Regions from separate parts of the Sporosarcina sp. Y838 genome, predicted to be linked through region 1. Evidence: riboswitches for the same ligand, from Rfam matches in the RefSeq annotation. Region 1 holds a riboswitch; each other region holds the start of a gene.

Region 1 (10,326 bases):
TCTCGTATTTACACCTCGGGAAGAGAGGAAAAAAGGCTATGCCCGGACGATGGTTGCTACTGGAACACAAGAACTTCTTAAAGAATATAAGTTCTGCGTTCTTTATACAGATTTATTGAATCAGACATCGAACAAAATCTACCAGGAAATTGGTTATCAACAAATTGCAAATTCTGTACAGCTTGGTTTTGTAGGGGAATAAATGTGAAATTTAGCACTGCCGTACGAAAGTATCTTATTAAGTTAAAATAAAAATCACCATTTTAATGTGCTATAGGCGATTGGTTCTTCAATATACCGTCATCTATACATTTTAATAGTTGGAGTATTTAAAAATAATTGTATTTGATGGTAAATAAGTGTGGAAGTTGAAAGGAGAAGTAAATTGTTAAGTTATTATAGTAAGTTATCCTCTGAAGTCTATGATTTAGACAAACCTGTAGGGCATTCATTCGGGGATGTGGAATATTATTTAAATAGATTAGATTCTTGCACAGGGCGTATTCTCGAACCCGCCAGCGGTACAGGTCGAATCTTGATACCACTTATGGAAAAAGGATTTAAGGTTGATGGATTTGACAGTTCGGCTGATATGTTAACTATCTGTCGTACCAACTGCGAAAAAAGGGGGTTTAACTCCTAACCTTTTCGAAGGAGATATGGAGTCATTTTCATTAAGTCAGAAATATGATGCCATAATTATCCCTGCGGGTACATTTTTGTTACTGCATAAGAGAGAGGAGTCTATTGAAGCGTTGAAAAACTTTTTCCATCATCTTATAGATGGTGGAAGGTTAATTGTTGATTTATTTATGCAGTCCGATGTCACGATAGGCAAAGTCTCGACTAGAACTTGGGAATGTGCAAACGGTGATAGTATCACATTGGAAAATAAAACTGTTGAAATTGACTATATCCATCAGTACTCAATAGCGCATGGGCGATATGAGAAATGGCGTAACGGTACGCTTTTACAAACCGAACTTGAACGATTCCCTTTACGTTGGTATGGAATAGAAGAATTCAAGCTAATCTTAGAAGACATAGGGTTTGAAAATATTACAATTTCTTCGGACTATAATTTTGGGGAGTATCCGGTGAACCCAAAACAGGCAATAACGTTTGAAGCTGTGGCTAATAAAGAGTAGATACTATCTTTGTGAAATAAATTGACCATACATTATACGGGGAGTTGACTTTATGTATCGTAAATTCTTTAGGAAGGATCCATCTACCACTCAAAGGGGAAACAAACATCGAGATATCGGATTATTGCTTTCCCTCGCACTTTTTTCATTGCTGATTGCAGCATGTTCGGTAACGGAACCAGAAGACAAAAATAAGGTTGCCATTCAAACTGTACTTGAACATGAATTTACTGCTCCCGACAAGGAATTTACTAGAATTTTTAACGATTTGATAAAACAACAACGCAACAATCCGGATACACCGCCGGATGATACAGAGTTCACCAACTATCTGGAGAAGATATACGGACCGCATTTCACCGAATTAGGATATGACAGACACATTCTAATTTACCCTTTGAATTATCAAGTTGCAGCTGATAACTCAGGCTATCAAATTACTGTCGACAAGATTGACGTGGAACAAAGCGAGGATCGGCCCAGTGATTACGGCTTTACGGTTCATGTAAAGTATAAAAAAGAGGGCGGCAACAAAAAGAAAGCCGAGATAACGGGCCTTGCAGTATTACCCGAGGAAGGTAAAATAGAAGAGATTCGCTATAATCAGGATTATGGTGAGCTTGAAAAAATCATAAAGGGTGATTTTTAACGCACCACAAAGAGGGCAGAGATGTTATGACAATGAAAATAATGCAGTTGAAAATAACCTCCCCGCAAAGTGGAAAAAGAGATTCCGTGTGAATGGAATCTCTTTTTTATGCAGTTAGTTATCTCAGCTTATCGTTCAAAACGCTATCGCCTAGGACAGAAAATTTATCTCCATATACCATCGTGATATGAACATCTCCCCATGCACATAGCGCATCCAAAATGCTCCCTAAACTTAAACCATATTCACTTAGCTCATACTCCACTTTCGGGGGAACCTGGTTGTAGGCAATCCGGTTAATAACGCCATCCGCTTCCAGTTCACGCAATTGTTGCGTTAACATTTTTTGCGTAATATCAGGCATGAGTCGTTTCAATTCATTGGTTCGTTTTTTACCATGAGTTAAATGGCAGAGGATCACACATTTCCACTTTCCGCCAATCACTTCTAATGTCGCTTCGACAGATATATTATACTTCTTTTTTGTCATTATAATCCTCCTCTATAGGAACCTAAAAGTACCTATATCACTAATTGGTACCTACAGCACTTTAAAGTGCGTACTTTTCTTTATGACCCTTGTGAATCATACTAACATAAGCGGTGGGTTACACGATATAAATTTTAGCTCTTCGTCGATTTAATCATATAACGTGGGAATAGAAAGGAAAGGAAAAGAATGACTTTAGATAAAAAGAGAAGTATGTTTGCACTGCTTGCCTTAGCTGTCAGTGCATTTGCAATTGGAACAACGGAGTTTATCAGTGTGGGGCTATTGCCGCTGATTTCTCAAGATCTCGATATATCGGTTACAACAGCTGGGCTGACTGTTTCGCTCTATGCACTAGGCGTAATGGTTGGTGCGCCAATTTTAACGTCACTCACTTCTAGAATGCCGCGGAAATCATTACTGCTGTGGATTATGGTAGTCTTTATTATAGGGAACGGCATCGCGGCAAGTGCAACAAGTGTTTCGGTCTTACTGCTTGCCCGTGTCATTTCTGCATTTTCACACGGTGTATTTATGTCGATTGGATCGACGATTGCCGCTGACGTCGTTCCCGAAAATCGCAGAGCAAGCGCAATTTCAATCATGTTTACAGGACTCACAGTTGCTACGATTACAGGAGTTCCATTCGGTACATTTATTGGACAGCAATTTGGTTGGCGCTTTGCCTTTGTGGCAATCGTAATTATAGGGATTATAGGGTTAATTGCGAATAGTATTCTTGTACCATCCGATTTACGTCAAAGTAAACCCACATCTATTCGGAATCAAGTCAAGCTCGTGACAAATAGTCGGATATTGCTAGTCTTGACGATTACAGCACTTGGGTACGGAGGAACATTTGTCGTATTCACGTACTTATCACCGATGCTTCAAACGATAACAGGATTTAAACAAGGAACAATCGTGATGATTTTACTTGTTTATGGAATCGCGATTGCAATCGGTAATATGATAGGCGGAAAACTATCAAATAAAAACCCGATCGGCTCGCTATTCTATATGTTTATCGCCCAGGCAATTGTGCTTATTGTTTTGACGTTTACGGTACCATTTAAGATCGCAGGTCTTATCACAATAATTTTCATGGGCTTGTTTGCATTTATGAACGTTTCGGGACTTCAAGTGTATGTCGTCATGTTAGCCGAACGTTTTGTGCCAGGTGCAGTAGACATAGCCTCCGCAATGAACATAGCTGCATTTAATGCGGGAATTGCAATAGGTGCCTACGCAGGCGGAGTAGTAACAGATTCAATCGGGCTTATTCATACAGCATGGATTGGAGGGACAATGGTACTGATTGCCGCACTATTAACAGGAATCAGCGGAGCACTGGAAAGGAAAGATCAGCAAAAACTAGGCACATCCTGAATAAGGGAGCAATTTTAGACGAGAAATGATTGCAATATAGTGGTAATTACAACATTGGAGGGAATTGAATTATGAACAACTTACAATCAACAACAACATTGCAAAATGGCGTGAAAATGCCTTGGTTGGGTCTTGGGGTATTTAAAGTTAAAGAGGGACAAGAACTGGTGAATGCAGTGAAAACTGCAATTACACATGGCTATCGCAGTATCGATACAGCCGCGATTTATGGCAATGAAGTTGGCGTGGGACAAGGTGTTCGTCAAGCAATGGCGGAATCTGGAGTTGCAAGAGAAGATCTATTCATCACATCAAAAGTCTGGAATTCAGAGTTGGGGTACGAAACGACAATCGCAGCTTATGAAGAAAGCTTAACTAAACTAGGTGTAGAATATTTGGATTTATACCTAATTCATTGGCCTGTAGCTGGTAAATATAAAGAAGCATGGCGCGCAATGGAAACCCTTTATAAGGAAGGTCGGGTTAAAGCAATCGGTGTAAGTAATTTCCAGATTCATCACCTGGAAGATTTGATGAAAGATGCGGAAATTAAACCGATGCTAAACCAAGTGGAATATCATCCACGTTTGACACAAAAAGAACTGCATGCATTTTGCCGACAACATGATATTCAATTGGAAGCATGGTCTCCGCTTATGCAGGGAGGGTTGCTCGATAATACGGAACTTCAAGAAATTGCCGATAAATATGGTAAATCCATAGCCCAAGTCATTTTACGCTGGGACTTACAAAATGGCGTTATCACAATTCCGAAATCGACGAAAGAACATCGCATCGCCGAAAACGCTACCGTGTTCGATTTCAAGTTAACAGCAGAAGATATGGCACGCATCGATAGTTTGAATAAGAATCATCGAGTTGGTCCAGACCCGGATAACATTAAATTTTAATATGAATTAACATAAAAGTAAGGGATCAAAACTATACAAGTTTTGATCCCTTACTTTGGTAATTAGATGAGTGGAAATAGTCAGTGTATAAACTGTGCATAGGCTCCATTCAAGGGCAGCCAGAGCCATTCCTTAGCGCAAGCGAAGTTAAAATGATTCTATATTTCAACAGACACAATAATCATTAAGAAAATAGACCGAGTTTTTCAATCCTTGCAATCGCTTCAATTATACGATCTTCTTCTACTAATAAGCCTACGCGTACATAACCTTCGCCATGTTTTCCGAAGGCGTGCCCGGGTGCAACGGCAATGTCCGCTTTATCCAATAGTAAATTGGTTAAAGACTCACTTGTATATCCTATTGGAACAGGCAACCAAGCGAAGAAAGAAGCTGTTGGGGCAACGACGTCCCAACCGATTCGTCTACATTCGGAAATTAGGACATTTCTGCGACCTTCGTAGAGGGATACGAGTTCATCTACACAATCTTGGCTTCCTGTTAACGCAGCCGCAGCCGCGCGCTGAACAGCCGGGAAAATATCAATGAATAGATGGTCTTGTAATAAGTTGATTGCTTCTATGATATCAGCATTACCGATAGCGAAGCCGACCCGCCAACCGGCCATGTTATAGGTCTTTGACAACGTGTACGTTTCAATGCCAACGTCTTTAGCGCCTTCCGCCTGTAGGAAACTGACAGGCTTAACGCCGTCAAAACCGATTCCACCGTAAGCGAAGTCGTGAAGGATGGCAATATCATTGGCTTTTGCCAATGCAACCGTTTCTTCGAAGAAAGGTATATTGGCAGTTGCGCTGGTTGGATTGTTCGGGTAGTTCAGATACATTAATTTTGCTTGTTTTTTTTGTTCTTCCGTTAAGGCATTATAATCAGGTAAAAAATCATTCTCAGCTACCAATGGCATTAAATCATATTTAATGTTTGCCAAGCTTACACTTGATAAATAATCGGGATATCCAGGATCCGGAAGCAAAAGTAATTCACCTTCGTTCATTATGGCAAGCGGTAACTCAACCAAGCCGGGTTTTGTACCAAATAGAATTGCGACTTCTGTTGTCGGGTCAATTTGAACATCGTATTCTCGCTTATAAAAGTCGGCAACCGCCTGTTTTAATTCGGGCGTTCCTCTGAACGGGGAGTACCCGTGTGTTGCTGGATCTTCAACCGCTTCTTGAAGTGCTTTTACAATGTGAGGTGGAGTAGGTTGATCGGGGTTACCACGCCCCAAGTTAATAACGTCTCGACCTTCCGAAAGAGCTTCTTCAACATTTCGTACAAGTGATGCGAAAAAGTGCGGCGGTAAGTTTTTTAATCGATTTGATAGTGCCATTTAATAACCCCGTTTTCTATATAGTAAAAAACTATTATTTTAAGGTTAGTATACATGGAATGCAACTTAATTGACAATACTTCCGAAAAGGATAGCATGATGATAGGTTGACAAATTAATTAGAAATGACTACTATTAATGGTATATCATCAAAACAATAATATAATGGTACTTATCAAGAGAGACTGAGGGATAGGCCCGATGACGTCCAGCAACCCCTTGTGTAAAGCAAGGAAGGTGCTAACTCCTACAGAGTGAACTTCATTCTGAAAGATGAGCTGAAACCTTTTTCGGTGCTTCTTTCTTATTATGAAAGAAGCATTTTTATATGGTCAGGCATCCAGAGATTTCATACTTCCATTTAAAGAAAGAGGAGATTTATATGATACAAATACAAAACGTGTCGAAAGTATATACAACAAAAGAGAGAGTTGTTACCGGCGTTGATAATGTGTCGTTAGACATAAACACAGGAGAGATTTTCGGAATCGTCGGTTACTCGGGCGCAGGGAAAAGCTCACTTATCAGATGCCTCAACTTATTGGAGAAACCAACGAGTGGAACGATTTTAGTCGACGGTTTAAATCTGATGAATCTAAAAGGAAATAAACTTCGTCTGGCGCGTTTGAAAATCGGAATGATTTTTCAGCACTTTTATTTAATCAGCCAAAAGACTGTATTTGAAAATATTGCATTTGCATTACGAGCTGCAAAAACATCTCCCGATAAAATAAATACACGGGTGACAGAGTTGCTTGAAATGGTCGGCCTTTCTGATAAGCGTGACGTCTATCCTGCACAGTTAAGTGGTGGCCAAAAGCAGAGAGTGGGCATTGCTCGTGCGCTCGCGAATAACCCATCCGTTTTGCTTTGTGATGAAGCAACTTCCGCACTCGATCCGAATACAACGCTATCAATCTTACGGCTTTTGAAAAAAATCAATAAGGAATTGCGTATTACAATTGTTCTTATTACGCATGAGATGAATGTAGTGAAGGAAATTTGCGATCGAATGGCGATTATGCAAAATGGCAAAGTGATTGAAGAAGGACAAGTATATGATATCTTTTCAAACCCTCAAGAAACATTAACCAAGGAGTTTATCAGTAGTGTCGTATCGTTTGATGTTCCATCAGCAATATTGAGTAGGTGTACGGGACAACTCGTTAAAGTTATGTTTAAAGGGGATGTGGCGGGCGAGGGAATTATCTCAGATATGGTCCAGCAATTTAGGGTACAAGGTAATTTCCTTCATGGCTCGATTGAATATATTCAAGAAATGCCTCTAGGTACTTTTTTAATGGAACTTAAAGGGGAAGATGACGAAATAGAAAAGGCCATTGCCTATATGTCATCGCGGGCTGCCCAAGTGGAGGTTATTGAATATGGGAATTGATATTCAACATGTTATGGAGCTTATGCCTGATATTACGAAAGCATTTGGTGAGACGCTTTATATGATAGGTATTTCTCTTGTCATCGCGCTAGTTATTGGACTGCCATTAGGAATCCTATTGTTCACCACGGAAAAAGGACTGTTTTTAGAGAACAGGGTATTGAATTCAGTTCTCGGTTTTATCGTCAATATGGTCCGTTCTGTTCCGTTCATTATTTTACTAGTCGCGCTGATCCCGTTGACTATTTTAATAGTAGGAACTCCGATTGGTCCTGGCGCAGCGAGCGTTTCGTTATCTGCTGCTGCGATTCCATTTTTTGCTAGAATCGTGCAGACTTCGCTACGTGAAATTGATAAAGGTGTCATTGAAGCTGCAATCGCGGTAGGTGCGACGCCATGGATGATTATCAAAGATGTGCTACTGCCGGAAGCAAAAACAAGTATTATTCAAGGTGTGACAATGACAGTCATTAGTTTAGTCGCCTATTCGGCGATGGCAGGCGTTGTCGGCGGTGGAGGAATCGGCGATTTAGCAATCCGGTTTGGTTATTATCGTTACGACAATACGATTATGGTTGTCACTGTCGTGATATTAATAATTTTTGTACAACTAATTCAATTTGCAGGAGATCGTATTTCAAAAGTTGTTGATAAAAGATGATAGGGAGAGAAAAAATTATGAAAAAGTTTCTATTTGTTGTAGTAGTCCTTATACTTGGAACAGTGCTTGCCGCTTGTGGTGGTAAAGAAGAAGCATCTGATGATAAATCCTTGAAGCTTGGTTCGACTGCAGGACCGTACAGCGATATGTTAAAAAAGGCGATTATTCCCGGACTTGAAGAAAAAGGATATAAAGTGGAACTAGTCGAGTTCAGCGATTATATTCAGCCGAACAACTCCTTAGCAAGTGGTGATATTGATGCAAACTTGTTCCAGAACACGACTTACTTGGAGAATGTTGTGAAAGAAACTAAAGCGGAATTGTCACCACTGATTATCGTTCCAACAGCTCCAATGGGGATATTCTCCAATAAATTCAAGTCTATCGAAGAAATTGAGGAAGGCGCAAAAATTGCCATTCCAAACGATCCTGTCAATGGGGCTCGTGCTCTATTAGTGTTACAAGACGTGGGTCTGATTGAATTCGATCCTAATGCAGAAGTATTAAAAGTATCCGAAAAGGATATCACAATGAACAAGAAGAACTTAGTATTTCAACCTATCGAAGCGGGACAGCTTCCACGCTCCCTTGATGGCACTGATTTAGCAGCCGTTCCTGGAAACTTCGCACTTGCCGCAAGCATGAATTTATTGGATGCGTTGGTTCTGGAAGATATGCTCGATATTTACAGAAATGTTGTTGCAGTAAAAACGGAAAATACCGATAAACAATTTGCTAAAGATATTATTGAAATCGTAGAGTCAGCAGAATTTGAAAAAGTGATTGATTCGGATTTTGAAGGTTTTGGTAAACCCGAATGGATGAAATAAGAATTTCAAAATAGATAGCAAAAAGCTGGCGAGACCATTACGGTTTCGTCAGCTTTTTTTGAATTTATTGTGAGACATTCGCCTTTTCATTTGCTTCGATATCTTGCGTCAAAACGATGAGTTCATCAATCAAATCCCCGATGTAAGCAATTGTGTCACGTAATGGTTGTTCTGTTGTAATATCCACACCTGCCATTTTTGAGAGTTCAGCAGGTGATTTTGTACCGCCCGCTTTGAGGACATCCAGCCATTCATCGACAGCAGGTAGACCTTCTTTCAAAATACGTTTAGACACTTGTGTGGAAATCGTAAGTCCAGCACTATATGTGTATGGATACAAGCCCATGTAATAGTGGGGCTGGCGCATCCATGTTAGCTCGGCACCTTCATTAATCTCTACAGTGTCCCCCCAGAACTCTTCAAGGACTCCGCGTTTAAAGTTATTTAAGACACCCGCATTGACACTACCACCTGAATCGATGCGTTCATACACTTTTCTCTGATATGCAGCTTCCAACAAATGTGTCACGAAATTGTGATAATACGTGCGTGCAACGATGGATGAAATGACCCAACGTTTGAATTTGAGATCATCCGAGTTTTTTAACAAATGGTTTGCAACAAGCATTTCATTCATCGTTGAAGGGGCCTCGATGAAGTACATGGATGGACGTGCATTGAATACATTCTGCTCACGATTCGCATTATAGAAATGACCTGCATGACCAAGTTCGTGAGCAAGTACAAATACGTCTTCCATGCTACCGGTCCATGAAATGAGAATATATGGGTGGTTACCGTAGGGGCTCGAACAAAAAGCACCCGTCGATTTACCTTTGTTCTGAGCAAAATCTATCCATCGTTCATTATACGAACGATCCACCATGTTAACATAGTCTTCGCCCATGATTGCAAGAGCGTCATCTATATACTTCTTCGATTCCTGAATTGTGATCTTCGGCTCATAAGTCGGATCAAGTGGAACTTTCAGATCGGCAAAAGTCATTTTATCAAGTCCATGGACTTTTTTTAGAAGGTTTGCATATTTACGCATATGAGGTGCAAGTTCGTTCGTGATCAAGTCAATTTGACGGTCATACATGGATTTATCAACTTCTTGATTGAATAATAAGTAGTCAAAAATCGTGTCATATCCACGTAAATCGGATGTTGTTTTTTCTGTTTGAAGATGCATATCGTACGTTTTTGCTGTTGTATGCTGGTAGTCTTTTAATTTTGCAGAAAATGCGTCAAACGCAGCGCGGCGCTTGTCCGTGTCTGCTTCCGATTCCCAGTCACCTTCGAACGATACATAGCTTAATGGATACATTTTTCCATCGACTTCAAAATCATCAAACGACATGTCGACCATTTTCGTCGTATTATACAAGCCGTAAGGAGCGTTGAATGTTGATGAATACGCAGCCAATGTTTTTTCAACCTCAGGATGCAATTGGTACTTCTTTTTACGGATTAATTTCTCCAAATAATTTTTGAACAC
Region 2 (10,326 bases), on a different contig from region 1:
ACTCATTACTATATTATTAAAAATCTCAAACAAAGTGATTTTTAGCGTATTAACCTTGAAGATATAACCTGCCTACAGGAGCAGTTCGTTAGGTGAAAGCCAGTCGAAAGCATCAGGATTCTCAATAATATTTACAATTGATATGCCAATATTATTATTATTATTATTATTATTATTATTATTATGTCGATTTTTAGAATGTCATTATTGAATCATGTACAAGTACCGAATGTCAATATTAATTTAAAAGGGGCTAGTTGACCGAACAACTGAGGGGAAATTTGCAGGTTTTGTAGTTTCGATAGTTTCAGAAAGATCAATCGGACCATATGAACTTAGTATAGATTTCCAAAGGCACTTAGTGCAGATAATCTGAAATATCGTAATTGGAATCACTTACCCTATAATCGTTATCGTGGTAGCGATGACCCAAATGAATAATAGTTAAAGGATTTGTAATACATCCGCCAAACGGGTTTCCAATTGGCGGATGTTTATGTTTGACCTTTAATTTACCGTATTGGGAATCAAGGCATGTTTACTCTACGGCAATCATAAAGTCTATAGAATTGTTACCAATTGCCAATTGAGAGGTCGGGGATTAATAGTTGGATGGGAATGAAATAGTTACTATTCACAATGGGTATTATTCAACCAAACACGCAGAGCTTTGATTTTGAATCTCCAGTTAAAAGAGAAGAACTAGCTGTTTGGTATATACGCGTCCTCAGACTTGAAATTATCCTTAGAGACTTTACAATAATCGTAAAACAATCCTGATTTTACGCAGAAAAAACAGACTGAATTCTATCCAGAACCAACTATACAGAAGTGAAAAACCAAAAATAATTAGGAGAATGGGCATATCAATTGAGGAAGTGACCGCCGGACCGAAAACAGGAAAGCCCAACCCGTATAATGGGATGCAAATACCTATAAATAACAGAGAACCATTTACTATTAAGATTGCCAAACGACGATGTAGAGCGAGAACCGTCCATCCAAGTCCCAATCCAAGTAGCCCTGTTGTAAAAGGGAAAATTACTAACTCACTTGGCTGAAGCAATAATAATGATAAAACTGTTAGTGCATATGCTAGTAATCCGGAACGGAGTGAAATCAGTGTAGCTAGAAAAATAGGGAGAGATGCGAAGGGGCTAAAGAAATAACCGATACCCGGTAAAAATCCCCCTGCCGACTGTAAAACTGTTGCAAGTGCCGCCAACAATGCAGTCAAAATCATTTTTTTTAGAGGCGACCATTTCATAAAAATTCCATGAACATCCTTTGCGAAGGATGGTATAGGTTTAATGAAATACACAATCTCTCTCCTTTGTTCTTAGTCCTATCCCAATAGTATATAAAGAGGCACACCTGTTGATGAACTAAGATAACTAGTAAGTAATTTAATCACACACAGAGCGCTGAGTGTATAGTATGTTTAGAAACATTTGAATTGAACGATCTCTCTAGTGCCCTTTAGTATACTAAGGCACTAAAGGGTGTGTACCTCTCATTTTTGTGGTGTGTGGTTTATAATGAATGATTCAAGAGCATTCGGCAGTATTCGTGCTCAAATTCAATTCTTGGATACAGTTGTTTTTAACTTTATTGAATTCTAAAAGATACAATCTGTTTCTGCTAACGTATAATTTAGAATCAAAAACAGACACTCTTTACTAAAAAGTGTCTCAGACTGTAGATAAAAGGGCTGGAAATCAAATTGATTTCCAGCCCTTTTGTCTTTTTAATGTTTTGTTTGCGAAAAATAGCCATACTCCATCACTATTTTTATTTCTATTACGCCCTAGCTGGCGAGCTTCTTAAGATCTTGGGTAGAGAAAGTTAGCATCGCCTGCATAGAAAAATTTTTAAGCCCTCTAAGGGTTGTCCACCGCATACCATGCTTCTCTTTGGCATCGGCAAAGACGCGTTCGACCGTCTCTTTGCGCTTCCCATATATTTCTTTGATTTCATTTCATAGTGGTGTCTCAAGTCCTCCACTACATCCAGATAGTCTTGCCAGATGTGTCGCTGAATCTTCCAAATACCGAATATAGGTCCTCAACCAATGGGTAAATGAAGGAGAACTCAATTGTCGCGTCTAATTTACGGACCAGATGGTCATGTGGAACTAGTTGCTCGATCGTCAGTATTTCCATCTGCTCCCGTTCATTGATTTGATTCATCATATCCATCACCTCATTTGATATTTAGGAAACACTGTTGATTGGAGCGGAAAGCGTCCGCTCGCAGCGGAAATCAACATTTCAGGCTATATTCCATTGTAAAAGAAAAAAGACTGTAGGCAAACACCATAATTTCTGGAGTTTGCCTACAGTCTGAGACACTCTTTAATAAAGAGTGTCTGTTTTTAGTGTGCCCGGCATGGGCTATAACTTGGTGGTGAAAGTCCACTACAGGCTTGGCAGTAGGAACTGTTAGCTCAAGGCAAGGGTGTCCACCGTGAGGTGGAATCTGAAGGAAGCCGGCGGCAAAATCCCGAACTGACGGACAGAAACTGTATATAAGGCTGAATTGGAATGGATGAGTTTGCTAAACATAACGAAGTCCAATACTGCTCAAGTTCCATACAGTAAATACAGCAGTTACATGGGAGGAAGGTTATAGCCCTTACCCGGGGAGGTCTCACGGACGAGTGAAAACTCGGTTGAAATAAGATTTATCGTGAGAAGTCAGCAGAAACCATAGTAGTTTCCTTACGGAAATGAAGGGTGGAACAATCTTAAATCTTGGAAAACAGGGAGGTGTAGACATCACCGCCGAAACGCAGAAAACATCGTGGTTAAAACCGATAGATGGCTGCCTATGGAGAGATAGGTTGGAAACCGAAAGGTACATAGGAGTGCGCAGGGATGTCGACATGGATATGAAAGAACAGGATGATATCAACTTAATTGATAAAGTTAATGCAGACGACAACCTTTGGAGGGCATATGCAAAAGTGAGAAGTAACAAAGGTGCCCCTGGTATTGATGGCATTACGGTCTATCAATTAAAAGGACACATGGAAAAATACTTCGAACCTCTTAAAAGGAAGTTGAAGGATGGTACTTACCAACCCCAACCAGTCAAACGAGTTGCCATACCGAAATCTGATGGGTCTAAAAGAAACTTGGGAATCCCGACAGTCCTGGATAGAGTAGTGCAACAAGCTATCCTACAGGTCATTGAACCAATCATTGACCCGGAATTCTCGGAGAACAGTTATGGTTTCCGAAAAGGTAGAAACGCTCATCAAGCCATAAAGTTGGCAGAGCAATACTACCAAGAAGGATACCGAGTTGTGGTGGATTGTGACCTAAAGAGTTATTTCGATACGATACATCATCAAAGAGTACATGCGTACTTGGAGGAGTTCATATCAGATAAGATTACTCTGAAACTGGTCTGGAAATTTCTTCGTTCAGGTATTCTGGATAAAGATATCTACATCGAAACAACAGAAGGGGCACCGCAAGGTGGACCACTATCTCCAATTCTTGCGAATGTTTACTTGAATAAGTTGGATAGAGAACTGGAAAAGAGGGAACATCGTTTTATCCGATACGCAGATGACTTTGTCATCTATGTCAAAAGAAAACGTGCAGGAGAACGAGTGATGGAAAGCGTCACCCAATTCATTGAAAAGGATTTACAACTCTCTATTAATCAGGAGAAGAGTAAAGTCTGTGGTGCAACCTTGTCAACGTTTCTTGGGTTCAATATCCAAAACCTCATGGGAAAGTTGGATGCCGACCAAGTAAGTCGGCGAAACAACGATTCAAAAACAAACTGAGGAAAGAAACCATTCGTAAAAGACCCGGTACATTCTCGGAAATCATCAAGAAGATTAATCAGATTACGGTTGGATGGATTAACTACTATGGGGTAAGCAGAATGAAGAGTTTCATCCTGGAAATCCAGCAATGGTTAAACCATCGACTTAGGCAAATCGTCTGGAAAAGGTGGAAGAGGGTCCGTACGAAATACGTAATGCTCCGTAAATATGGCATCGATCATGAGGCTGCCATAAAACAAGCAAATTCCCGAAAGGGATACTGGCGTACTTCTAGGACTAAAATCTTACATCGTGCAATAACAAAAGAAAATCTCATAAAATGGGGACTGAAAGATATGTCCCAAATTTATGAGCGAAGATACTTAAAAGGTTGAACCGCCGTATACCGAACGGTACGTACGGTGGTGTGAGAGGTCGGCTAATCAACTAATGATTAGCCTCCTACTCGATTATATTATCAGTTTCAGTAGCTACTGGCCTCATTATAACTTTTAACTTTTTCAATATGGTCGGCATGAAGTGTGCCCCATTCGTGCATAATTGCCAGAACTGGTTGTAAACTTTGACCATACTCTGAAATAGAGTATTCGACTTTCGGGGGAACTTGGGCATAGACGACTCTTTTTACAATATCCTCAACTTCCAATTCACGTAATTGTTTGGTTAACATTTTTTGTGTAATATCGGGCATCAACCGTTTCAACTCACTGAATCGCTGAGTGCCTTCGTTGAATAAATGCAATAAAATAATCGGTTTCCATTTACCTACCAAAATCCCTAAAGCTTCGTCGACTTTACATTGTTCAACTTTCATCTCTTAATAACCTCCATTAGTATACTTTTAGATACTATGATACATTTAAGTAAGTACTTCTCTTGTTGGTCTCTTTGGTTCATAATATCATATAAAGGACATAAAGGGAGGACTTTTAAATGAGCGTTTTATCTAGGGGAATCAGAAGCGTCAGAAATGTAGTTTATCAGGAAAATTCACCGACTCATAAAGTGGGATTAGTCATTGAACCGGGTAACTGGGAAGAAACGGATCCATTTTTGTTGATGGCTGAAGATTTTTTCGAACGAGGCACTTTTGGACCGCATCCGCATCGCGGTATTGAAACGGTCACCTATATCATCGATGGAAATCTTGAGCACCATGACAATAAGACAGGCGGCGGGGAATTGCACCCTGGAGATGTCCAGTGGATGACAGCGGGAAAAGGGATTATTCATTCAGAAGAACCGGCGATTGGAGAAATAGTGAATTGTCTGCAATTGTGGGTTAATCTCCCGAGTGATAAAAAAATGACGGAACCACGTTATCAGAACATGCGTGCAGAAGACATGCCTATCCGTCAACAAGACGGTGCAACGATTCGTGTATTTTCAGGTTCTTCGGCAGATGTAATAGCTGATACGAAAAATCATGTACCCGTTACGATGGTTGAGATAAAATTAGAGCCGGGTGCTACAATTATACAAGATCTTCCGGGCAGTTATAATGGATTCCTATATGTTATAGGTGGAAAAGGAACATTTGGTAACGAAGACACAGCGGGTGAAAAAGGGCAGGTTCTTTGGCTAGAACACGGATTAACGGCTGAGATATCTGAAGTAAAGATTCACGCGTTAGAGAAAATGCATATCATGATGTATGCGGGTCTTCCTGTTGGAGAAAATGTAGTCGCACGCGGTCCGTTTGTCATGAACACAGAAGAACAAGTGAGGCAGGCCTACCAAGATTACAAAGAGGGGAAATTTGAGTGAAAGGTTCTCAAATAGCGAATCCTAAAGAATGTAGGAAATCAAAAAGTTTGGTATACTCATAATAATGATATTAATAATAAGAAATTAGGAGTTGCTCATATGGGAAGTCATGTTGAACAAATAGCACGTTTTAAAGAAGCGATGGGGAATTATCCTACAGGCGTCACTGTTGTTACAGCACTGGATGAAAATCAGCAGCCAATGGGAATGACAGTTAATTCGTTCGCATCCGTTTCACTTGAACCTTTACTCATTTTATGGTCGATTGATAAAAGATCAAATTCGTATCAAGCTTTCTTAAATGCAGAACAGTTTGCCGTAAATATTTTGGGCGCTGATCAAAGTGATTTATGTACGTTGTTTTCCAGTAAAGTGGAAGACCGGTTCGGTCAATGCGATTGGAAAAAGTCAGATTTAAATCTCCCTGTCCTTACTAATACGTTGTCAGTTATGCAGTGTAAGATTTTTAAACAAGTTGACGCTGGGGATCATACGATATTAATAGGTGAAGTTCTCGCGATTCAAAACGAAAGCAAAGAGCCACTATTGTATCACCGCAGAAAGATAGGCGTAATACCCGAGGAATTTTATAACTGATAGATTAATAAAGCATTGGGCACTACTTGCATAGTTACTTGGATTGCTTGGATTGAACAGCTTCTATACCATTAACGAGATATATTGATAAGGAGGGATGCGACGAAGTCGCATCCCTCCTTATTCTTTTCGGTAACCGTATGGTAGTTGTTCATCCGTCGCTCTCCAAAGGCACTTGCCACTCGGTAAAAGTGTCGTGATTATTTCGCCGTCAGCGGGCCAGAAATAGTCCAGTGAAAATGGTCAATCAACATGCATTTTTCAGAGTCTCATAAAAACAGCAAGCCTTCCTCATAATATTCGAAGGAAGGCTTGCTGTTTAGCTGAACCATTTAAATATTTACAGTCGATCTCACCGTTTGCTCGCGTGCTACGAACAGTGCTTGCTCAAAATCTTCAATCAAGTCGTCCACATGTTCAAGGCCTACAGAAAAACGTAGTAGGCCATCCGTAATTCCACGCTTCTCCCGTTCTTCTTTCGGCATAGCAGCATGGGACATCGTAGCAGGATAAGAAAGGATTGATTCAACCCCGCCTAGACTCACAGCGAAAACAGGTATACGGACATTGTCAACAAATGCTTTTGCTGTAAATCTTTCTGGCAAACGGAATGACAGAACCGCTCCTGGACTAGTTGATTGTTTCGCATGGACTTCGTAACCTGGGTGACTTACCAACCCCGGATAAAATACCTCTTCCACTAAAGAGTGTTCATTCAAATATACGGCGATTTTTTGAGCCGATAAGGATGACTGAGTTAGACGAGCTCCAAGCGTTTTGATCCCTTGAATTAACGAATAGGAATCTTGAGCACCCAATATAGAGCCGAAAGAGTTCTGGATAAACGCCAATCGATTTCCAAGCTCCTCATCCTTAGTCACTGCCAAACCGGCAATAATATCGCTATGTCCAGATAGAAACTTCGTAGCGCTATGAACAACGATATCAACGCCGAGATCAAGGGGGCGTTGGTAAAGTGGCGACATGAATGTGTTGTCGAGGAACGTCAGACAGTCATTCGCTTTTGCAAGTTCGACAATGGCTGCAATATCTGTAATACCCAATCGAGGATTGGAAGGCGTTTCTACATATATTACTTTTGTATTCGGCCGGATTGCACTAGTCGTTTCTTCTAAATTAGCCAGATTAACAAATGTATGGTCGATACCGAACTTTGGTAGGACTTGGGTTACAAATCGGAATGTACCGCCATAGACATCTTCAGTAACAACGATATGGTCACCTGAAGAAAGGAGCATGAAAGCGGAGGAGATGGCAGCCATCCCAGAAGCAAATGCTAATCCGCGTTCACCGCCTTCCAATGAGGCTATTGTTTTTTCCAATGCATCTCTCGTTGGATTACCAGAACGGCTGTAATCATAGGGACCAAATTCGTCAAAGCTTTCTTGATGAAATGTTGAAGATAAGTAAATAGGTACATTCACTGCACCCGTTTTCCGTTCGGAATCTCCACGTGTCGATGCGTGTATAAGTGTCGTTTGTAATCGTTCATTATTGAGACTCATTGTTGAAGCACCTCGCTTTTTAATGTTGAAAACACTTGCTTTAAATCGGCAATCAAATCTTCTACCTCTTCCACTCCGACTGAGAAACGTAAAAGACTATCGTCAACGCCCCGTCGTATCCGTTCTTCACGTGGTATGTCCGCATGTGTCTGTGTTGCTGGGTAAGTAATAAAACTCTCCACGCCTCCGAGACTTTCAGCAAATGTAATAAGTTTTAAATTTGCTAAAAAAGGTCCAACCCATTCACTATTTTGCAAGCGGAATGAAAGCATACCGCCTTTCCCAGGATAGAGAACGTCCGCAACATGTGGTTCGCTCTTCAAGTAATTTGCGATTATCTTTGCATTTGCATCATGTTGCTTCATTCGTAAGTGCAGTGTTTTTAGTCCCCTAATGATTAACCATGAATCGGAAGGTGACAGAACTGCACCGATAGCATTATGATTGGTTGCCAATACATCACAGAGCTCCGCGCCTTTTGCAACTACAAGACCGGAAAGGACATCGTTATGTCCTCCGATGTATTTCGTTGCGCTGTGTATAACAATGTCTGCGCCTAGCTCAATCGGTCTTTGGAAATAAGGCGTTAAAAATGTGTTATCGACAATCAGTAATAAATTATGCTTTCGGGCGAGTTTCGCGTATTGACGTATATCAAACTCCTGCATAAGTGGATTTGTCGGTGTTTCGATAAATAGGGCTTTTGTCTTCGCAGTTATCAATTTCTCAGCTTCATGGACATCAGTAAAATCCGTATATGTTGTTCCGATTGAATAGACATCGGAATACTGCTTTAGTAGACGATAGGTACCCCCGTAAATATCTTCTGGAACAATCAATTCATCCCCGGGACGGAAAAGTGATAAAACAAGCTGAATCGCAGCCATCCCTGAACTACATGCAAAACCAGCGTCACCGCTCTCTAAATCTGCAATGCCTTCTTCCAAAATGGAACGGGTCGGATTTTTCGTCCGCGTGTAGTCATAGCCAGTTGACTGGCCTAAGCCTTCGTGTTTATAGGCGGTCGATAAATAGATTGGTGGGTTCACTGAACCAGTTTTCGGATCACTGTTATTACCAAGTTGTACTAGTATTGTTCCCAAACTTCGTCTTGTCATTGGATTCACTCTCTTCTTTTAGAATCAAAAAGAGGACCCTCTATAAGGAGAGGGTCCTCGAAATGTCGAAGTCAATCTCCTTATCTTCTAGGTAAATAGATACCTATTGGAATTAGCACCGTACCTATACAGGTTGGTTGCTGAGACGTCTTAGGGCCAATCCCTCTGTCTCTCGTGATAAGAATAAAATATGAAGTTGTTTGAATATACAATTTAGATAACTCTACCATGGCTTGAATAATAAAACAAGAACCAGATTCCTAATGCTTTTCCCGAAGCAGCTGCATTCGTTGATTGAACAAACTAGGATAAGATAGAAATCCGAGTAAGACACTGGTTACTGCTGCGGTCGTTAATAAGAGAAAGATGATCAGCAATTGAAACTGAACAGCTTGAATTGGGTCGGCTCCCGCGATGATTTGACCACTCATCATACCAGGCAGTTGAACCAATCCCATCGTTTTCTGACTCTCGATTGTCGGAATCATACTGGCTTTGATTGAATTGATCAGTTGTCTATGAATGGCTTGTTTTGGCGTTCCCCCAAGTGACAGGATAAGTTCCGTTTCGTCGCGATGCGTTTCAACCTCTGCCGTAAATCGGTTAAGGAAAAGGATTGACAATACCATCGAATTACCGATAATCATGCCGCTGATTGAAATGATATATTGCGCAGTTGCGGGTACAATCTGGAAGCCTAGTAAAATACTTTGGGTCAGCACTTCAACGAAAATCAAGGTGACTGCAATTTTCCATGTAATTCCCTTGATGGCTGTCCCTTTCTTTCTGGCATTTTGTGTCGCAGCTACAATCATCAATGTAACCATTAACACGATATACAAAATATTTTCTGAGTCGAAGACAAATTTAAGAATATATCCGACTGCGAGAAGCTGTATAATCGACCGGATTGTTGCAATGATCGTGTCCTTTTCTAATCCTAAACGGAGCGTCTTTGATAATACAAGGGGAATGATAACGAATATAAGGGTGATGGCTAATGTTAAATAAGTCATACGGAGGATACCCCTCCTTCTACAAACTGCTTCACTAATTTATTCGTCGATGATTTTAATAAGTTACTTTCACAGGTTTCGATGATTTGTCCTTCCATAACAACCCATGTGTAATCGCCAATTGATAAGGCTTGTTCCAGATTATGTGTAATCCAGATGATTGTTGTACCATATTTTCGATTGATTTTGGCGATTAATCCCTCGATTTCAGTTAACGACGATTGGTCTAAAGAAGATGTGATTTCATCGAGCAACAGGATTTCTGATTTATTGATCAATGTACGGGCAATTGATACTTTTTGACGCTGTCCGCCTGATAATTCATCGATTTTTCGGTGCAGAAATAGTTTGTCGAGGCCGACATCATCTAGAATTTCAACAGCATCTTGTTCTGGCAATTTTTTACCTTGAAGTTCTAGGGGCAGTGCTAAGTTGTGATAAATAGTACCCTTTATCATCGGTGCACTCTGAAGGGCAATCCCCACATGACGCCGTAGTTC
Region 3 (10,326 bases), on a different contig from region 1:
CGGTGGCAAATCTGTTGTACGACTGCCATTTCATGCGTGATCAAGACAATTGTAATGCCTAATGTCTGATTGATTTCCTGAAGCAATTCTAAGATGGACGCTGTCGTTGTCGGGTCAAGAGCCGAGGTTGCTTCATCACACAGCAACACTTTCGGTTCATTTGCCAGTGCACGTGCAATGCCGACACGTTGTTTTTGTCCACCCGATAATTGAGCTGGATAATGTCCCGCACGATCCGATAAGCCAACCATGTCAAGTAATTCCGCTACGCGTTTCTTGATTTCACTCTTGCTTTTGCCCGCAGCTTTCAATGAAAATGCGACATTATCTGCGACCGTTTTCGAGCTAATCAAGTGGAAGTGTTGAAAAATCATGCCAATCTTCACACGTTCTTTCTTAATCTCTCTCTTCGTCAATGAAGTCATTTCTTTTCCGTCGATGAAGATTTGCCCCGCCGTCGGTGCTTCCAACATGTTCAAGCAGCGCAACAATGTACTTTTTCCGGCGCCACTGTAGCCAATAATTCCGAAGATTTCACCTTGCTGAATGGTCAGGGTGACATCTTCAACGGCTTTCACGTCTTTATATTGTTTTGTCACATTGACGATTTCAATCATTTAATTCACTCCTTTTCTGCTTGATAAGGTGGTAGCACATAACCCGCTGCATTTTCTTTCGTGTATTCATAGAATTCGTCGGAATGATACGCTGCCTTCAATGCTTTGGCAAACGGCTTATCTTCGTCTTCTTTTCGTATCGTCAAGTAAATCAAGTAATCTTCAGATGTTTTCTCCACATCGACCGCTTCAGTTAATTTCAAACCTGATGCCAGAGCGAAGTTCCCATTGACGAATGCGAAGTCAGCATCACCGAGTGACCTAGGTGTTTGCGCCGCATCCAGTGGTTGGATTTTCAAGTTGTATTTATTGGTTTCCACGTCTTTTTCGGAAGCTGTTATCGGATTAACATCCTCAGAGATTGTGATCCAGCCGTAGTCTTCCATCATGTTCAAAGATCTTGCCAGGTTTGTTGGGTCGTTTGGCAACGTCACCGTCATGCCTTCTTTTACATCCTCAAGAGCTGTATGTTGGTCCGAATAAAGTGCAATTGGAGCAGTCGGAACGCCATATGCAGGTACGAGGTCCATGTCATGGGATTCATTGAAATTCACTAAATAGTTTCGATTTTGGAATAAGTTCGCGTCGATATTTCCTTCATTTAGCGCATTGTTCGGCTGGATATAATCATTGAACTCGACAATCTCAACCTCGAAGCCGTCTTTTTCAAGTATAGGAATAATCCCTTCCTTCAATTGATCACTATAAGGACCCGCTGTTGCGCCGATCTTAATCTTCTTTTCATCATCCGCAGATGCAGACCCGCACCCCGCCAATACCAGTACACTAATTGCAATTAGCAATAAATTTCTAAACACTTTTTTCATCTTCTATTCCCCCTAAATTTCTAATTTATATACAAAAAAGGCCTCCAGCAATTCGCAATATTGTCTTTGAACAATATCGTGAAAGTCAAGAGGCCTCCGGTTGTCCGGTCAGCTTCACTTCTTATTTTCAGTTTTCAGTACTGGGAACCGTTTTTTCTCAGTTCGATCGATTTGAACGATTTGTCCTTCATGGATGGTAATGTGTACCTCTCCAAAATCCAAACCTTTCAGCGCCTGCGTAATCGCATCGATTTTAACTACATCATTCACTTTCAAAACCATTGCGCATCCTCCTTTTTTTCTGAGTGACGGTCACAACGTCTAATCTGATGATTGGCAATCAATTACGCCTCGGCGTAATTGCGTCCAGATTTTGAATCGAGCTTGCTCGATTAACTCCTTTCAAAATCTGTGACATCCGCCGGAGGCTTTATCAGGGAGGAATTGAACTTCATTCCTCCTCGTTCAGCGGGCGGTTGGACACCCATTGAACAGGATAACAAAACCACATTCATCTCCCACCTATAGAGGTGAGAGTCTTCTGCTGAAAAAAGATAAAAAAGCGGCCTCTTGTGAACTAAGAGGTCGCCGCAACACGTAGTTTGTAGGCAAAACCTCTCATCTGTCAGATGACGAACGACATCTGCTGGAATTGGCACCGTTTGAATGAATTCAATGGTTGCTGAGGCGTCAAAGGGCCAGTCCCTCTGCCTCTCTTTATAAGAGTTTTGTTTATGTAATTGATATTCATAATAATCCATCTATTCCGATGTGTCAACTATACTTTAAAACTATTTACTTTTTAAGTGACGCCTCTACCAATTTCCCATTCCAATTCTCGCGAATGAAGGGCGCTCTTCCCGACTCTTCTTTGAAGACTTTATATTTTTCTGGGTTCTTTTGATAATAGTCTTGATGATAGTCCTCGGCAGGATAAAAGATTGTGGCTTGAACGATTTCAGTAACAATTGGTTTTTCAAAGCGACCACTTTGGATTAACGCCTCTTTTGAGCGTTCCGCAACTTGTCGCTGTTCCTCATGATGGTAAATAATCGCCGTGCGGTAAGAAGTTCCACGACTGCCAAACTGACCATCTGCATCCGTCGGGTCAATTTGCTGCCAATAGAGGTCTACTAGTTTTTCATATGAAAAGACAGTCGGATCGTATGTGATTTGAACCGCTTCCGTATGTCCCGTAACCCCCGCACGCACTTCCTCGTACGTCGGATTTTCAGTGACGCCTCCAATATAACCGGAAACTACTTTTTCAATACCGGGTTGCGTATCAAACGGCTGCACCATACACCAAAAACACCCACCCGCAAATGTTGCCAATTCAATTTTTTTCTGAGTCATCATAATCCCCCTCTTCGTTATAATAAACGCCCCTGCCATATAAAAACGACCCCTTCCTAAAAGAAGAGGTCGCCGCATAACAAATATCGCGTGCAAAACCTCTCATCTGTCAGATTCATAATAAATCTGTTGAAATTGGCACCGTTTGAACACTGTTCAATGGTTGCCGAGGCTTCACAGGGTCAATCCCTCCGCCTCTCTTTATAAGAGTTTTAGCTATGTAATTGATATTCATACTAGTCTATCCATTTAGATAAGTCAATGTCTGAAAATATAATTTTGTGATTTTTTACTATATTGAGTAAGATATACGATGTTTGAATGTTTTATTGGTTGTGAGGAAAGAACTAGATCCGTTCAGTTTCGATAATGCTTTTAAGTTGGTGAGTAAGTGAGTGAAATAGGTGCTCTTGGCACTTTCGGATTACAGAAAATTATCCGATTTAAATTTGGTAGGGTTTCTTTGTTACTTCTTAACGGTTTTTCTGGATAGCGTTTTGTGTGACTTAGTGACTGTCGGTGCGTCGGTTTTGTGGGGTGTGGATATCGGCGGTTGGAAACCATATTTGGGCGGTCCCCACATGATTCAGAGATGGGCGTGTGTAGGAATATAATCCGTCGGCTACCAAAACGGCTGCCTTGGAAATACTCATCTCTCTGGGGGCACTTGAATCGAATGTTTTGTTAAATATTCCTTTTTAAAGTTGGGATAGTGAGATTTCCACAAGGTATGCACGAAATACAAAAAGGGCAGCGCGGCTATTGGCAATAGGAATAATAAGAACCAATATGGACTTTCTGTAATTCCTAGGATTGCGCCGCCTATGATTCCAAACAGAATATAAAGAATAGAACCATAACAAAGGCTTGCGTAGACAAGCAAAAAAACGATATTCATATAAACTAATACATACATGGTCATCTTATTCCTTTTACCTTCTACCTGTTGACTTAACTTCCAGTTCGCCTTGATTTCCGAAGCGGACTGTTTCAATACTTCTCTTATATTTATCATTATTTTTTTCATTTATTCGAGACCTCCATTACTTCTCCGCATACAAAAGCTGTAGCACTTTTCTTATTTCTCCAATTCGTATGTTGCGTTATCAATTTTCATGATTTTATTTTCCTGGGTCAACAATTTAAGAACTTTTTCCCCTTCTGGTGTTAGTGGTAGGGTAAATGGGATCGCATGGTTTGGCTGAATAACACCTGCATATCGCTCAGGTAGGAGTATCTCTTCACGATTGAATATATATTCTACTGTTCCTTCCGTCTCCACGCCCAACGTGTATTCTAACGTAATATCTTTGATTCCCTTTTCTAACCGGTTAATGCCTAAGAATAACATGACACTCCCACCAGCCTTTGTTTTTACAAGGTCAAGTGCGTGAATACTAAAGTCGTCCGCAACGCCAATAGTTGGATTAGCTTCTACAAGACCCGACAATTCTTGATATACCCCATCTTCCAATGTGACACCATTTTCCTCGTCTACTTTTAATACTTGCAACGAAAGCGCTTGTGGCTCTTTATTCTTTTTCACGTTTTCTTCATCCGTTGTCTTCTGTTGCTTGTCATCGGAGGCATTGCACCCCATTAATAGTATTGCGACGAATAAAATTCCAAGTAACTTCTTCATTTTCAAACTCCCCAATCTTGAATTAACAGTACTGTCGACTATGTATATATTTACTATAAAAACAGAGTTCCATATTGCAGATACGCATTTGTATCTCCAACCTTCCTATCATTTAGCTACTGATTCGGTTCTATGGGCGGTTGCAATCGATATTTGGGCGGTACACCGCGTACTTCGAGCGGTCGCACGCGATTTATGGGCGGTACACTGTGAGCTTCAATTACTTTTCGTTGTATAAGCTACCTTGTTCATTAAAATTAAAGCTTTTACACTATCTTTTTCCATCTAGCAATCCCAATTTATTTTAAATGCCCAATTGCCAGTTGGTTAACTGAATATATGTAATCCGTCAATCTACCACTTACTGCCTTCTTTATAAAACAACATCAAACGGTTATTTTGTATCTAATTTCTGATGGAATGATTGACTTTGTATTCAGCGTTTGCGACATATCGAAAATATCATTTTCCGAAAACTCGGGAATCATATCTTCACTTCCTACTTTCACTTTTTTAAGATTCGTCTTGTCTTTCATTCAGTGGTAAACCAAACTCTGGATAAACCTGCTTTACACTATCTATATTTTTAACAATATAAAAATACCTATGGATATAAACAGAGAAATAGGCAGTGATAATCGATAGTAGAGAAATTAGAACTACGATAATAAGCATTATTGTAGATTCACCGTAGACAGTTGATAAGATAATCTGACCTATTACATATCCCATTCCTGCAACTGAAATCCAGCGGACATTGATGTTCTTTTTTTGTTGTAATTCATGATACGTTCCCGTATAAAGCGCTTTTACATTTAGCCAGTTAACGATCAAAAGTAAACCGACAAGTAGAAACAGTCCTATAATAAAAGGTGCTTTTCCCTCCACTCCAACATGGTAATACAGCAATTTCTGCACTGATAAAAAATAGACATACGTATTAACGACCCCATATACACCAAAAAAGAGATAATAGGACTTCTCAAATTTGTATGGGGCGAATAAATAAAGCAATGCCCAAATTTGTAGGATTACTACCGGTACAATTGCCGCCATAAAGTAAGTGAATGAAAATGGCACACCTAAAATTGGAATCATACCAATTACATATAATAATATTAAGAAAAATGCGATGACGTTTGATCTATTTTCTTTAGGTGTTTGGAATTTCAAATAAGATAACGCAATCTTATCAATTTTTTTCTTTTCGATTTTAGGTTCTCTCCTATCCTTTAAACCAAGAAACATTATCGTCAATGTTTCTTACAACTTTTTTGATAGCATCTGTTTCTCCGTCGTTATGCCGCGTGACACCGACCTGGGAAGAAATAACTTATCCTTTCTTATCTTATAAAAAAAGTATTTTTGCTGATTCACTATAAAGGAGTGATAAGGCAAGTTGGACGATTACATATCCCATTGAACAACTAAAAGCGTTACAATCCTGAAAATATCATTTTCCGTGAATTTAGGAATCATACCTTCACTTCTTTCTTCTCTTGATTTTCTTATTTACTTTATTTATGCTTCTTTCGCTTTTTCACTGGCAGGTTCCTTTGATTTTTCGGTAACCCAAAATGAGGATAAATTTTCTTGAGTGTTTCCTCATTATTGCTTAAAAAAATGTACCTATGAATGGATGTTGAAAAGTAAGCGGTTAATACAGAAGTAAGGGAATATAAAAATATGATAATAATCATCTTTATTGATTCACTAAAAATAAACGTCATTATCATTTGTGCCAATATATAACCAATTCCGGAAGCAGTAACAATCCAGGATGCATTTCCTGCTTCTTTAATTTGTAATTTATAATAAGTACCACTATGTAAAGCTTTATAATTTATCCAATTCATGATTAATAAAAGACTAAGGAAAAGTACAATCCCGAAGATGAATGGGTACTTACTTGAAACTTGGAGATGTAAATAGAGGAACTTTTGAATGACTAGAAATAAGACATACGTATTAACAATACCGTAAATTCCAAAAAACAAGTAATAAGATAATTCAAAACCGTATGGATCCACAATGTAAATAATCGCCCATATATGCAACAAGGCAGTCGGGATTATTGCTGCCATTAAAAATTCATAAGAGAATGGTTCAGCCAGTAAGGGGAAAATCCCAAAAAAATCTAGGAACAAAAGGAAAAATGTGATGATATTTCTCCGGTTTTCTTTAGGTGTTAGTAAATTTAAATAAGACATGGTAATTTTATCTACCTCTGTTTGACTACTCATTTTCTCCATCTCCTAAAACATCATTTAAAGCAAGATGAAACGTTATCAATCAATCCTTTCGTTCCTTTCTTTATTGCATCCCCAACCGAATCCCTTTCCCCGTCATTATCCACATCCATTATTTTTAATTCACTTAATAAATACGTGCTAACTACTCAGGCGACTAAACCTACGTCGGCACCAACTACAACCCCCAAAGGACCACCTAACGTACCAACATACACTCCCACCTGAACTCCGGCCCATGCAGAAGCTGCAATCGAGGCTCCCGCAACAGCAACGTCTCCAGTCACATTAGCAGCAGACGGAATAAGAATTCTATCTTTCATTTGCACTTTTTGTTTTTCAACGCCAGCAAGCATACGTGGATAGATGACGCCATTCCATGTGTCGTCGGGAGCACCGTGCATATAGAGTGTGTAAATATTATCCAAAGTTCGAGAGCATTCAACTACATTCTCTGTACCGAAATAAAATATGCTTTTCTTTTTCCCGTCAGTAAGAATTTCCACAGTCAAATTCGTTCTGGACATAATCCAGAGCGTATTGGCGAACCCTTCCTCTAACTTAACTTCACCGTCGACGAGGTTAACAAGCCCACGAATATGAAGTTTCTTATACGTTTTCTCCCATCCCTTTTCTATTTCCTGTTTTGTTAACGCTATAAATGGATTGGAAAAACCGATGATTGACTTGTATTTAGCGTATGCAACATAACGAAAATATCATTTTCCGTAAACTCTGGAATCACATCTTCACTTCCTTCTCTTACTTTTTTTAGATTCGTCTTGTCTTTCATTCAGTGGTAAACCAAAAGAGGGGTATACCTGTTTTACGTGATCCATGTTTTTACTAATATAATAGTATCGGTGAATGTAGACTGTAAAATAAGCCGTGAATAGTGATAATGACGAGAGTAATACTATGAAAATCATCATTTTTGCCGATTCACTATAGACGAATGTTAATATGAGTTGAGCAATTACGTACCCTATTCCCGCAAATGTTAAATAGCGAACGTTAATACTCTTCGACTGTTGCATTTTATGATACGTTCCTGTGTAAAGTGCCTTTATGTTAAGCCAGTTTATCGACACCAATAAGCTGACAAAGAGTATAAATCCAATAATGACAGGAGCCTTTCCTACTGATTCTAAATGGAGATACAGTAACTTTTGTATTGCTAAGAAATAGACAAATGTATTGACTACCCCGTATATCCCGAAGAAGAGATAATAGGACTTCTCAAACTTGTAGGGGGCAATTAAATATAGCAATGCCCATAACTGGATTAACATAATGGGTACAATTGCTATAGTAAAATACATGGCTGAGAATGGTACAGCAATGATTGGAATCATTCCGGTCACGTATAGAAAAATAGAGAAGTACACAATAATATTCTTTCTGTTTTCTTGTGGCGTTTGGAATCTTAAATAAGACAACGTAACATCATCAATACCTTTTTTTCCGATTTTCGATTCGCTCCTATCCTTTAAACCAAGAAGAAACATTATCGTTAATGTTTTTTACAAATTTTTCATTGCATCTCCAATTGAATCCATTTCTCCTTCGTTATGCCGGGTGGCAGCGGTCTCTCTCGATATATGGTCGGTCCTCCGAAATATACGAGCGGTCTCAATCCATATACGGGCGGTCCACGCGATATATAAGCGGTCCCCAACAAGCTTACGGCGGTCGCATCCACTATTCAGGCGAAACAGCTAAAAACGTTGCAATCATAAGTAGCATTGCAACGCTTTCTTCATTTTACAGATTCAAATTTAAAATTATCCATCTTCACGACTTGGTTATCCTGTTCGAGTGTGTCAATGAGTGCTTCTTGTTCTGGCGTTATGCCGAGGGAGAATGGAACTGCATGATTCGGTTGAATGATCCCGGTATCTGTTTCGGAAAGGTTCACTTCGACGCCTCCCCATATGTTTTCTCCAGAATCGAGGCCTAACGTGTAATCGAATGAAATATTTTTCATAGGTTCATCCAAGCGGTTGATGGCTAGGAAAAGCAATGATGCGTTTTCTGTTCCACTGTCCACGATATCGATAATATTAATACTGAAATCATTGGCGAGTCCATAGCGGAGTCGAGTACGTCTAGTTGTTCGTCATTTGATTTACGCATCTTGTCCTCCCCTCTAGCTAGACTTGGGTAGCAAATGCATCATCTGCTTTAATCCTCAAATTTTACTGATTTGACTAATTCCCAAAAATGATCTTCAATACTTTTTGTATCTGCCGTGCAATTTGTTGTCCAATCACTGCAATGGTGATCAAACATTAGCCCTAATGCTTTATCACTGTTTTTATCTTTAATGAAGCCTATATGTGAATAGACGGGAATTTTTTCTTCTCCTTCTTCTCCAACCTCAGAAATTCTTTTACCATAGTAATAAACAGTATTCTTATCTTCACTTTTACTATATTCACCTTCAAATTTAGCATAGTCAGACAAGTGTTCTAAACCTACCTCCTCAGAATCAGGTCGGTCTTCAAATTGCGCAAATAAGCCGTAGGATAGATTTTCTTCGTTATCTAGCCACGCATATGAAAATCGCTCCCAGTGCTTTTCTCGTTTTTCATAAAAACCCTCGGATAGTTTAGCATCCACAGGTATCCACATCGTATAGGCCTCTGTCCATGGTTTAAAGGCATAATGCCCTTCTGCAACTTCGTCTGTTGAAACGAGGAATGAGCGTGTAAACTCGTCTTGTACTGCAATTGTATCCGGAAGTTCCTTTGTTGTTTCTTCTTTAGCGCCTGATTTCTCCATGCCTGTACATCCCCCTATCAAAATCGAAAAAACTATCAAGATTGGAATTAGTAATCGTTTCAACTCATAGTCTCCTTCCAATGTATCCTTCGTTTGTAAGTCGGTTTGTATTTTTTTGTAAATTTTTTGTATGTGTTTTTCATGTAGGCATTTAATCTTGATGGAATACGACTTCGCAAAATAAATCTAACAACTTCGGAGTACGCTGCTTAGATTATCTAGGAAATTCAAATAAGTCATTTTCACTAGCCGGCAAATTTAAGTATTGCGTGATTTTTTCTCACTCTTTTATTAATAAGCTAGTTTCATTCTAATAATAAATACCACTCTGCTAACCCACTGTCAAAGAACGCCAATATTTCACGAATTAGGCTTAGATAGTTTAGCCCACTTAACCATGTAGTCTCTATTTTATGAAGTGATAAAAAGTTGTTTCAAATCTAGTCTACTGGTACTTTTTTGATATAATATCAATATACCCACTCTAGACTCGTTACTTTGGATTCATTTTAAGTTTTTGAATATTTAATATTTATCTCGATATAAAGATGCTTGAAAAGAAGGGATTTATTTGGCACTAGAATTGAGTGGGGGTTTTTGTTTTTTGGGAATAGCGGAGTGGTGCTTGATTTGGTATGGGGTTTGGGCGGTTGCATTCGTTATATGGGCGGTTGGACGCGGGGTTTAAGCGGTCGCATTCGTTATACGGGCGGTCGGACGCAGGGTGTGAGCGGTCGCATTCGTTATATGGGTGGTCCCTCCCTTATTCCCCAACAAAAAAGGCAGAGCGCCAAGCAAACGCTCGACCCTCTACCTATTTCTTATTATTTTCCCCAGTGCTCCGCGATGAA

Evidence for each region. A riboswitch is a leader RNA that binds a small molecule or an ion and turns the genes downstream of it on or off. The one in region 1 is predicted to bind S-adenosylmethionine.
Region 2: another riboswitch for S-adenosylmethionine. It lies ahead of AC1TO4_RS13800 (methionine biosynthesis PLP-dependent protein); the one in region 1 lies ahead of AC1TO4_RS09495 (methionine ABC transporter ATP-binding protein).
Region 3: another riboswitch for S-adenosylmethionine. It lies ahead of msrA (peptide-methionine (S)-S-oxide reductase MsrA); the one in region 1 lies ahead of AC1TO4_RS09495 (methionine ABC transporter ATP-binding protein).

Annotation. Positions count from the first base shown of each region.
Region 1 is NZ_JBXCJD010000005.1:247,731-258,056, reverse strand. Features, by position in the region: gene AC1TO4_RS09530 (GNAT family N-acetyltransferase) at 1-202, shown strand, start outside; partial or broken gene AC1TO4_RS09525 (class I SAM-dependent methyltransferase) at 386-1,148, shown strand; gene AC1TO4_RS09520 (hypothetical protein) at 1,201-1,797, shown strand; gene AC1TO4_RS09515 (winged helix-turn-helix transcriptional regulator) at 1,916-2,287, opposite strand; gene AC1TO4_RS09510 (MFS transporter) at 2,477-3,676, shown strand; gene AC1TO4_RS09505 (aldo/keto reductase) at 3,745-4,587, shown strand; gene AC1TO4_RS09500 (aminotransferase class I/II-fold pyridoxal phosphate-dependent enzyme) at 4,772-5,938, opposite strand; SAM riboswitch class I at 6,108-6,218, shown strand; gene AC1TO4_RS09495 (methionine ABC transporter ATP-binding protein) at 6,321-7,334, shown strand; gene AC1TO4_RS09490 (methionine ABC transporter permease) at 7,324-7,995, shown strand; gene AC1TO4_RS09485 (MetQ/NlpA family ABC transporter substrate-binding protein) at 8,013-8,825, shown strand; gene pepF (oligoendopeptidase F) at 8,890-10,326, opposite strand, start outside.
Region 2 is NZ_JBXCJD010000011.1:45,440-55,765, forward strand. Features, by position in the region: gene AC1TO4_RS13755 (hypothetical protein) at 755-1,321, opposite strand; partial or broken gene AC1TO4_RS13760 (transposase) at 1,808-2,040, opposite strand; partial or broken gene AC1TO4_RS13765 (IS5/IS1182 family transposase) at 2,052-2,198, opposite strand; gene ltrA (group II intron reverse transcriptase/maturase) at 2,729-3,799, shown strand; gene AC1TO4_RS13775 (group II intron maturase-specific domain-containing protein) at 3,811-4,176, shown strand; gene AC1TO4_RS13780 (winged helix-turn-helix transcriptional regulator) at 4,266-4,616, opposite strand; gene AC1TO4_RS13785 (pirin family protein) at 4,736-5,569, shown strand; gene AC1TO4_RS13790 (flavin reductase family protein) at 5,669-6,166, shown strand; gene metC (cystathionine beta-lyase) at 6,499-7,692, opposite strand; gene AC1TO4_RS13800 (methionine biosynthesis PLP-dependent protein) at 7,689-8,810, opposite strand; SAM riboswitch class I at 8,888-8,994, opposite strand; gene AC1TO4_RS13805 (ABC transporter permease) at 9,071-9,826, opposite strand; gene AC1TO4_RS13810 (ABC transporter ATP-binding protein) at 9,823-10,326, opposite strand, start outside.
Region 3 is NZ_JBXCJD010000002.1:134,788-145,113, forward strand. Features, by position in the region: gene AC1TO4_RS03410 (methionine ABC transporter ATP-binding protein) at 1-617, opposite strand, end outside; gene AC1TO4_RS03415 (MetQ/NlpA family ABC transporter substrate-binding protein) at 623-1,444, opposite strand; gene AC1TO4_RS03420 (YezD family protein) at 1,559-1,726, opposite strand; SAM riboswitch class I at 2,060-2,170, opposite strand; gene msrA (peptide-methionine (S)-S-oxide reductase MsrA) at 2,240-2,800, opposite strand; SAM riboswitch class I at 2,900-3,010, opposite strand; gene AC1TO4_RS03430 (hypothetical protein) at 3,450-3,827, opposite strand; gene AC1TO4_RS03435 (hypothetical protein) at 3,879-4,442, opposite strand; gene AC1TO4_RS03440 (hypothetical protein) at 4,483-4,680, shown strand; gene AC1TO4_RS03445 (hypothetical protein) at 4,956-5,699, opposite strand; gene AC1TO4_RS03450 (hypothetical protein) at 5,960-6,685, opposite strand; gene AC1TO4_RS03455 (hypothetical protein) at 6,841-7,197, opposite strand; gene AC1TO4_RS03460 (hypothetical protein) at 7,441-8,130, opposite strand; gene AC1TO4_RS03465 (hypothetical protein) at 8,451-8,678, opposite strand; gene AC1TO4_RS03470 (hypothetical protein) at 8,702-8,827, opposite strand; gene AC1TO4_RS03475 (hypothetical protein) at 8,876-9,538, opposite strand; gene msrA (peptide-methionine (S)-S-oxide reductase MsrA) at 10,300-10,326, opposite strand, start outside.